DNA from 3 places in the Janthinobacterium sp. UMAB-60 genome. Region 2 is predicted to be linked to each of the others. Evidence: predicted binding sites of a transcription regulator. Region 2 holds the regulator's gene; each other region holds the start of a gene.
The links. Region 2 encodes FNR, which switches genes on or off when oxygen is low (the NO sensors DNR and NnrR bind a similar motif). Its sites were predicted from a motif close to TTGATNNNNATCAA; they were not measured.
Positions count from the first base shown of each region.

Region 1: a site for FNR is predicted at 1,756-1,769, ahead of cydD (thiol reductant ABC exporter subunit CydD). Genes of this name have one in related genera too.
Region 3: a site for FNR is predicted at 1,978-1,991, ahead of K0F86_RS24005 (PAS domain-containing methyl-accepting chemotaxis protein). Genes of this name have one in related genera too.

Region 1 is NZ_LT607496.1:51,118-54,397, forward strand. Features, by position in the region: gene cydD (thiol reductant ABC exporter subunit CydD) at 1-1,691, opposite strand, end outside; gene K0F86_RS21760 (GbsR/MarR family transcriptional regulator) at 1,809-2,381, shown strand; gene K0F86_RS27700 (PEP-CTERM sorting domain-containing protein) at 2,658-3,233, shown strand.
Region 2 is NZ_LT607485.1:358,286-361,565, forward strand. Features, by position in the region: gene K0F86_RS09590 (response regulator) at 1-688, opposite strand, end outside; gene fnr (fumarate/nitrate reduction transcriptional regulator Fnr) at 928-1,686, shown strand; gene K0F86_RS09600 (FixH family protein) at 1,690-2,214, opposite strand; gene ccoG (cytochrome c oxidase accessory protein CcoG) at 2,361-3,280, opposite strand, start outside.
Region 3 is NZ_LT607500.1:6,919-10,198, forward strand. Features, by position in the region: gene K0F86_RS24000 (DEAD/DEAH box helicase) at 1-1,658, shown strand, start outside; gene K0F86_RS24005 (PAS domain-containing methyl-accepting chemotaxis protein) at 2,102-3,280, shown strand, end outside.

The sequences.
Region 1 (3,280 bases), on a different contig from region 2:
TGTTCCTGTTCGTGCTCCTGTGCCTGCGCCCGGACATCGACCTGCACCGTGCGCTGCAGCCGGCCAGCCAGCACGGGGTCGTGCGTGGCGACGAGCATCGTCTTGCCCTTGGCCAGTGCCAGCAAGGCGTCCGTCACGCGCGCCGCCGTTTCACTGTCCAGGTGGGCCGTCGGTTCATCGACCAGCAGCAAATCGGCATGCGGATGCAGGGCCACGCGGGCCAGGGCCAGGCGCACGGCTTCGCCGCCGGACAAGCCCTGGCCGCCATCGCTGAGCATGATGGCCGGCTGCGCCTGCGCCACGCTAGCCAGGTCGGCCAGATGCAGCGCCTGCGCCACCTGCGCCGCGTTCGCGCCAACGCGGCCCAGGGTGACATTCTGGCTGACGGAGGCGGCAAACACGTGCGGACGCTGGCCCATCCAGGCCATGCGCTGGCGCAATGTATTGACGCTGCTGTCGGTCAGGCGCACGCCGCCGATGCGTATCTCTCCACCGCTGGCGGGCAGCAAGCCGGCCAGCAAGGATAGCAAGGTGGTCTTGCCGGCGCCGCTGGCGCCCAGCAGGGCCACGTGTTCGCCGGCGCGCACCGTCAAGTCAAAGCCGTCGAATACGGGCGCTTCGCCAGGGTGGGCAAAGCGCAGTTCACGGATGTCGATGGCCGGTGGTGGTGCCACCGCCATGGCGGCGGCGGAAACGGCGGCAACTTCCACGCCGGCACCAGGCAGGGCGACGCCCTCGCCCGCCAGGTCATGCAGGCCGGCCAGGCCCGCTTCGCCGGCCGCCTTGTCGTGCCAGACGGCGGCCAGTTCGCGCAAGGGTTCGAAGAATGCGGGCGCCAGCAGCAGGATGAACAAGCCCTGCCCCAGCGTCAGTTCGCGGCCCCAGGTGCCGAAATTGATGCTGCCCAGCAAGGAGAACCCGATAAACGCCGCCACCATGGCCACCCCCAGCGCGGAAAACAGTTCCAGCACGGCGGACGACAAAAAGGCGATGCGCAGCACCACCATCGTGCGCCGGCGCACGGATTGCGACGAGGCATCCAGCCGCGCGGCCGTGGCGTCGACGGCGTCGAGCGCGCGCAGGGTGGCCAGGCCGCGCAGGCGGTCCAATAGAAAGGCGTTCATGCTGCCCATTTCCACCATCTGCGCGCGGCTGGCCGCTTGCGCGCCCATGCCCACCAGGGCCATGAAGACGGGAATCAGGGGCGCGGCGATGAGCAGGATCAAGGCGGCGATCCACGACAGCGGCGTCACGACGGCGAGGATCACGAGCGGCACGGTGAGCACTTTCCAGCGCGCCGGCTTGTAGCGCACCAGATACGGCACGATGGCTTCGGCCTGCTCGGCGATGACGCTGGCCGCCTGGCCCGACTGCGCGCGCTGGCGGTCCAGCGGCGAACGCTGCGCCAGCGCTTGCGCCACCTGGGCGCGCAAGGTGCTCAGATGGGCGCGCGCCGCCGCGTACATGCGCCGCGCGCCCCACGCTTCACCGCTGGCGCGCAGCACGCCCAGCAGCAGCACGCCAGCGGCCGGCAACAGGGCCGCGCGCCACGGTGCACCATCGAGCATGGCTTGCACGGCCCAGGCCAGCAAGGCCGCTTGTGGCAGCCACAACAAGGCGGCGCCGCCTTGCGCCAGGCTGGCGGCGCGGGGGAGGATAAAGCGGGGCAAAGACAGTGGCGTGGTCGGCATCTCTATACTTTTTGAGTTTTCAGAATTTTCTGTAAATTCGATTTTTTGTATAATACTGCGAAACATGACATATATCAATTGACCCTGCGGGTGTGGCGTGAAAAAATTCAGATAATTATGAAAACTCAAAATATCCACATGACGCCGCTGATCCTGACCTTTGTCAGCCATTTCGGCGAGATGGGCAGCCGCTGGGGCTTTAACCGTACGGTGGGACAAGTGTACGCCTTGTTGTTTGTCGCGGAGCATCCTTTGCACGCGGACGAAATCGCGGAACACCTGAGTTTTTCACGCTCGAACGTGAGCATTGGCTTGAAGGAATTGCAGGGCTGGGGCTTGATCCGCCAGTCGCGCATTCCCGGCGACCGGCGCGAGTATTTTTCGTCTCTGGGCGATGTGTGGCAAATCTTCCGCGTGGTGGCCGCCGAACGGCGGCGTCGCGAAGTGGCGCCCACCCTGACGGTGCTGCGCGAATCGCTGCTGGCGCCGGCCACGGAACCCGTGGACCAGTATGCGCAGGAGCGCATGCGCGAAATGTATGAATTGGTCGACCTGGCCAACACCTGGTTCGACGACTTGCAGCGCCTGTCGCCCGAATCGATGGCGCAGCTGATGAAAATGGGCGCCAAGGTGCAAAAATTGCTCAACGCCAAGGACCGCCTGTTTGGCGTCAGCAACAACAACGACTGAAGCCTCCTCCTGCCTCCCCCTCTGGCACCAAGCGGCGTGTCCTCTCACGCCGTTTCTGATCGCCGCGAGCACTCTCGCTAGCACAGCCATAAATAGGCGTATGCGATATTATCAAATAAATCAATAGAATTATTTAAATTGCATTGATTTGCATCGAGACTAAGCTTGCATATGCGTACTCACGCAAAGGCGATCGGGCGACAAAATGACCTCCCTGACAGGATGGCGCGCGCCCTGAAGCCATGAAATGCCTTCAATAAAACAAAGGGGATTTTGATGAAAAGCATAACAAGCGTTGCCATACAGGCATCCATGCTGGCCGCCCTGACGGCCTTTGGGGACCTGGCACAGGCTGCCACATGGATCGACGTGGGTCCGGCCAGCGGTTTCGTCATCGCCAGCAGCGCCGTCACGTATTCACCATCGCCGGCACTGCAGGTGAAATATTATGACGATAATCTGGTGCCGCAGAGTCCTGTGGCCATCCAGGGTTACATCAATGGCGTGTTCGGCAGCAGTCTGGGCGCCGCCGTCTCGTTTTGCGACAACGCCACCTCGGGCTGCACTGCCGGCACCACGGCAGGCTTGAGCGGCGGCGTCAATTCGTATACGAGCGCGGCCGCCTATGACTATCTGGCCATCCACTTCGGCCAGGGCGAACTGGTGTTCCACTGGGCCGCACCTGTGGCCGCTGGCGCCACTTTCACGGTGGCGGGCCTGCCCAAGGATCTGAGCAACTACAGGGCCTTCATTTCCGCCGTGCCGGAACCTGAAACCTATGCCATGCTGCTCGCCGGCCTGGGCATGCTGGGCTTCCTGGCACGCCGCCGCCAGGGAGAGCAAGCCTCATAAATAAGCCTCATCACGGCAGCGGCATCTTTACGCCGCGCTTGCGGCGC
Region 2 (3,280 bases):
TCAGGTTGGCGTTCGGCTGGCGTGGCTGCAGCAAGCGGTCGGTATCGGGGTGCAGCACGTAACGCGGCACGGCGCCGCGCGTGAGGATGAAGTAATAGCCGCTCTTGCCGATCTTTTCCGAACGCAGGCGTCCCAGCAGGTTGTCCTTGTACAGGCGCAGCACGCCGATCACCACGCCGGCCACCTGGCCATCGGCCGTGAGCACGGGCGCGACCATCTGCACGATGGGCATGCCGCTCGATTTGCCCAGCATCGGCTCGGTGATCATGGGCTGGCGCGTGCGCAAGACGGTCTGGAAATACTCGCGCTCGGCCACGTTGATGCCGATGCGGCCCGTGACCAGCGGCATGTCGGCCACGACGGCGCCGTGCGCATCGAGCACCAGCACGTCGTCGAACAGCACCAGCATCGCGCGGCGCGAATAGTATTCGCGCAATTGGGCGGGCTGGCCGATCAGTTCCGGCGGCTGCTGCCTGGCCGTCAGCGTGACGATCTGCAGCAGCATGCCCAGCTTGTCGTCGAGTTCGGCAGCGGTGCGGGTGATCAGGGCAGATTGCTGGCTCAGCAGTACTCGGGTGAAGTCGGCGCGCATGTGCTGCAGCTGGATCATGGTGACCAGCGCGATCATGGCGATCGAGGTCAGGCTGGTGGCCAGCGCGACTTTTGCTTTGATGCCGAGTGGCTTCATGATTTCCTTTTCAGTACCGGGCGGCACAGGCGGCAGATAATGCTGTCAGGAATTTTCCTATCAATGCCCCAGCTTGGCAAGCGCCACCGCGCAAATTGCCCTCCCCGCATGGGCTTTTGACGATGTTGCCATATAATCAAAGTCAGAACGTCGTTTATTCAGCGGAACTGCGGTGAAATTGGCACACGGCAACCCTGTATGCAGTAAACTTGTTGTTGCATTTTCTAAAAGGTACCGACATGACTGAAGCGCTACTCACTCCCACCATGCCCACAGTGACCGTGGAAGCGTTGCGTGCGCGATGCTCGACCTGCAGCATGCATCAATTGTGCCTGCCAATGGGCCTCGATGTGGGCGACATGGACCGGCTGGACCAGATCATCGGCCGCCGCCGCAAGATCGTGCGCGGTGCCTCGCTGTTCCGCATCGGCGACTCGTTCCAGAACCTGTACGCGATCCGCCTGGGGCACTTCAAGACGTACCAGATCAATCCGGGCGGCGAAGAGCAGGTGACGGGTTTTCAGATGGCTGGCGAACTGCTGGGCATGGATGCCATCAGCGCCGACCGCCACCACTGTAATGCGGTGGCGCTGGAAGACAGCGAAGTGTGTGAAATTCCTTTTTCCAGCCTGGAACAATTGCTGGGCAATATGCCGACCCTGCTGCGCCATTTCCATCGCATGATGAGCCAGGAAATCACGCGCGAGCAAAGCGTCATGCTGTTGCTGGGCAATATGCAGGCGACCCAGCGTTTTGCCGCCTTTATCGTCAACCTGGCTTCGCGCTATGAAGCGCGCGGCTATTCGGCCAGCAAATTTCAGCTGCGCATGTCGCGCGAGGAAATCGGCAATTACCTGGGGCTGACCATCGAGAGCGTCAGCCGTTTATTGTCGAAATTCAAGAAGGAAGGCTGGCTGCGCGTCTCCAACCGCGAGATCGAGATCTTGCAGCCGGCCAAACTGAAGGCCATTACGGCCGGTACCGACGTCTGCAAATAAGGCTTACAGCTCTTCATCGGCGTGCAGCGCGATGCTGCGCTGCAGCGGCCAGGTCCAGATGCCGGACAGGCGCCACTCGCGTTTGTCGTTTTCCACCAGTACTTGCCAGCGGCTGCGTTCGAGCATCGGCAGCGCTACGGAAAAATTGCCGGCCGCATCGGGCTGCACCAGCAGCTTGATATCCTTTTCCGGCAGTGTCGCATGCGCCAGATGCAGCTGCAACGGACCCTGATAAGCCTTGCCGAAGCTGTGCACGGAACCACTGAGGCGCGCTGACGCCACATCATAGGACAGGCTGGTATCCATGGCCAGGTCGCTGGCGATCGTGTCGCGCCGCAAGTCCTGGTTGATCGCCTTGCCCTGCTTGTAATAATCACCCACCACCAGCGCATCGGGCTGCGTAAACGCGATATACGCCATGCAGCTGCCGACGACCACGGACAGGCCGGGACCGATCATCAGCAGCCAGGGCCAGCGATGCTTGTACCACGGTGCAACGGGAGGTTGCAGTTTCAGACTGTCGGACATTTTGTTCTCCTTGGGGGCGGACCCTGTGGGTCTGACCCCAGCTTTTGCTTCCGGGTTGAAAATCAAGTGACCCTAACGCATGATTGATGATACCCCTACGGCGAAATACCGGGGTCGGACCCAGAGGGTCCGACCCCGAATCAACATCACCGCGGCACGATGAAGACCGCGCTTTCACGCACATGCAGCGACGGGTCGTCCAGCGAGTGCAATTCGATCGCAATCTTGTTCGACCCCTTTTCTCCCACGCCGTGCGGCACGCGCAGGCGGATCGGCCAGCCCAGCGTTTCCGTCGGCTGCAAGGTCACCTCTTCGCGCGTCAGCAAGGTCAGGCCCGGCAAGCCGGAAGCGCTGATTTTGAAATGCTGGGTTTGCTCGGACGTGTTCATGATCTGCAGGCGGTAGACGTTTTCGATCATGCCGTCTTCCACTTCGCGTCCCATCGAACCGCGGTCGCGGATCACGTCCATTTTCAGGGGCGTGCGCAGGGCCAGCGAGGTACACACGGCGATGATGATCAGGGCCAGGATGGAAGTGTAGATCAAGACGCGCGGGCGCATGGCGCGCTGGCGTATCTGCTTCGAATTGAAGTTGTTTTCCATCGCATGGTCGGTACTGTAGCGTACCAGTCCCCGTGGCCGCTCGACCTTGTCCATCACGGTATTGCAGGCATCGACGCAGGCGGCGCAGCCGATGCATTCATACTGCAGGCCGTTGCGGATATCGATGCCGGTCGGACACACCTGCACGCACAGCGTGCAGTCGATGCAATCGCCGAGCTTGTCGTTGTTGCCGGCCTTCTTGCTGATGGCGCCACGCGGTTCGCCGCGCTTGGCATCGTAAGTGATGATCAGGGTGTCCTGGTCGAACATGGCGCTCTGGAAGCGCGCGTAGGGGCACATGTATTTGCACACCTGCTCGCGCAGCCAGCCCGCGTTGCCGTAGGTTGCCAGGCTGTAGAACAAGACCCAGAACCATTCCCAGGGACCGAAATTGAGGGTGGTCACCGCCTGCGCCAGTTCCTTGATCGGCGTGAAGTAGCCGACAAAGGTAAAGCCCGTCCACA
Region 3 (3,280 bases), on a different contig from region 2:
ACGATGTCGAACGCATCTTGAAAGAAACGCCGGACGGCCATCAAACGGCCCTGTTCTCGGCCACCATGCCTTCCGTCATCAAGCGTATCGCCACCACTTACCTGATCAATCCAGCCGAAGTGACGGTTGCCGCCAAGACGGGCACGGCCGACAACATCCGCCAGCGCTACTGGCTGGTGTCGGGCATGCACAAGCTCGACGCGCTGACGCGCATCCTGGAAGCGGAAGCGTTTGACGGCATGATCATCTTTGCGCGCACCAAGCTGGGCACGGAAGAGCTGGCCGGCAAGCTGCAAGCCCGTGGCTTCTCGGCTGCCGCCATCAATGGCGACATCCAGCAAGCGCAGCGCGAGCGCACGATCCAGCAGTTGAAAGACGGCAAGATCGACATCCTCGTGGCTACCGACGTAGCCGCCCGTGGCCTGGACGTCGAGCGCATCAGCCACGTCGTCAACTACGACGTGCCGCACGATCCGGAAAGCTATACCCACCGTATCGGCCGCACGGGCCGCGCCGGCCGCAGCGGCGAAGCGATTTTGTTCATCACCCCGCGTGAAAAGAACTTGCTCAAGGCTATCGAGCGCTCGACCCGTCAGCCGATCAGCATGCTGGAATTGCCGACCATCCAGGCCGTCAACGATGTGCGTATCGCCAAGTTCAAGGAACAGATCAGCGAAACCCTGGCCCTGGGCGAACTGGAGCAGTTCCAGTCGCTGATCGAAGATTTCGAGCGCGAGCAAAACATTCCTGCCATCGAAATCGCCGCCGCCCTGGCGAAGATGGCGCGTGGCAATACGCCTCTGCTGCTGGACAAGAACAAGGCGCGCGAGCAAGCCACGTGGCAAGACGACCGTCCTGTACGCCAGGACCGCTTCGAACGCAATGACCGTCCGGAACGGGGCGACCGCTTCGAGCGTAACGAGCGCAGCGACCGTGGCGAACGCCCGGCCTTCCCGAAAAAGGAACGCATCTCCCGTCCTGCCGACGCCGGCATGCAGACTTTCCGTATTGAGGTAGGTCATCAGCATGGCGTGAAACCGGGCAATATCGTGGGCGCCATCGCCAACGAAGCGGGCATCGATTCGAAAAACATCGGCCGCATTGAAATCTATGACGATTACAGCGTGCTGGACTTGCCAGATACCATGCCGAAAGAATTGCTGGATCAGCTGAAGTCCGTCTGGGTTGCTGGTCAGCAACTGCGCATCAGCCGCGACGGCGACGCACCGGACCTGGCGCCGCCAGCCGCGCCGCGCAAGCCGTTCGCCGCCAAGTCCGCGCCAGCGTTCAAGGATGCGCCAGCGGACGCGGGCGAGGCAGCACCAGCGCCGCGCGCGCCGAAGAAGGAACGTCCACGCCCGGGCGTGACGGCCTACCGCATCGAAGTGGGCCGTGAGCACGCCGTGACGCCAAGCAACATCGTGGGCGCCATCGCCAACGAAGCGAACCTGGAAGCCAAGCATATCGGCCGTATCGATATCTTTGACAACTACAGCGTGCTGGACTTGCCGGAAGGCATGCCGCCGGAAATCCTCGACCACCTGAAATCGGTCGTCGTTTCGGGTCAGAAACTGCGCATCAGCCTCGATGACGGCACGACGGAGCGCAAACCTGCGCCAGCGCGTCCAAAGTCGCCACCGCGTAAAACGTTCAAGTAAGCCATCCCTGCACAGGCGCCTCCCCGGCGCCTGTGTCGCGGATTGGAGACATATATTCCACTGGCGCGCTCGCGCCAGTTTTTATTTCCCCTCAATAAATGTTCATTGCTGATGCGTCATGCTTGCCGGCAGGCGTCGCCATGTGCCGGCGGTTATTGCGGCGCTTGCGCATCTTTTTATCGTCGCCCACACCATATTTATTGCCTGCTACATCAATACATAATTTTTTATTAATTATTGTATCTGCACGCAATTTGAATTTTACATTTCAATAAAATCAATCAAGTTGAATCAAAGTAAATCATAAAACATAAATAAATTGACTTTTATTAAATTGTTTGACCAGCGTCACTGTCGCCGTGGTGATATCTCGCCGGTGCTTGATGTGGTATATTGTTTTTATGATTTTGTTATGCTAGTTGAAAAAAAATAGAGGAGCGACGATGCGGGTCAATACGCCTATCACGCAAAAGGAATACGTATTAAATGAAGGCATGACGATTGTTTCCACCACGGATTTACAGGGAAACATCAATTACGCCAATCAGTATTTCATTGAGGTCAGCGGCTTTTCAGAAATGGAATTGCTGGGTGCGCCACAGAATATCCTGCGTCATCCCGATATGCCGGCCGAAGCGTTTGCCGACCTGTGGGATACCATCAAGACGGGCATGCCGTGGACCGGCATGGTCAAGAACCGCTGCAAGAACGGCGATTTTTACTGGGTCTTCGCCAATATCACGCCCGTCATCGAAAATGGACGCCCGATCGGCTATATGTCCGTGCGCACCAAGCCCACGCGCGAGCAGATCAACGAGGCGGCGGCCCTGTATAAAAGTTTCAAGGACGGTAATAGCGCCAACCTGGCGATCCGCAACGGCCGCGTCGTGCGCCAGGGCTGGGCCGCCAAGCTGGCCGAGTGGCGCAAATTGACCCTGTCGCAAGACCTGGCCCTGCATTGCATCGTCTTTGGCGTGGTGCTGGCCATCCTCGGCTGCGCCGTGTGGAATATCGATGGCGATACGAGCACGGCCACGCGCAGCTGGCTCAGCGGTGCCGCCGCCGCCGCCGTCGCGCTGATGCTGTATTTCTGGGCCCATCTGCACAATTCGCTGGTCGCGCCGCTGGGCGACGCCATCACGATGGCGCGCAAGATGGCGGGCGGCGATTTGACGGGCGTGATCGACAAGGTGCGTGATGATGACATGGGTCAATTGATGGCGGCCTTGCGCCAGACCAACATCAACTTGCACAGCATTATCGGCGACGTGCGCGCCAATTTCGAGGATATCCGCATCACCACGGCGGAAATCGCCACGGGCAATATGGATCTGTCCAGCCGCACGGAATCGCAGGCGTCCAGCCTGGAGCAGACGGCGGCCAGCATGGAAGAACTGACGTCCACCGTGCAAAACAGCGCCGACCACGTGTCCACGGCCAACGACCTGGCGGTGCAGGCGTCCACCGTCGCGGCCAAGGGCGGCACTATCGTCAGCGAAGTGGTCACCACGATGGATGAGATCAGCAGCTCGTCGCGCAAGATTCTCGACATCATCGGCCTGATCGATGGCATCGCCTTCCAGACGAATATCCTGGCCTTGAACGCGGCCGTGGAAGCGGCC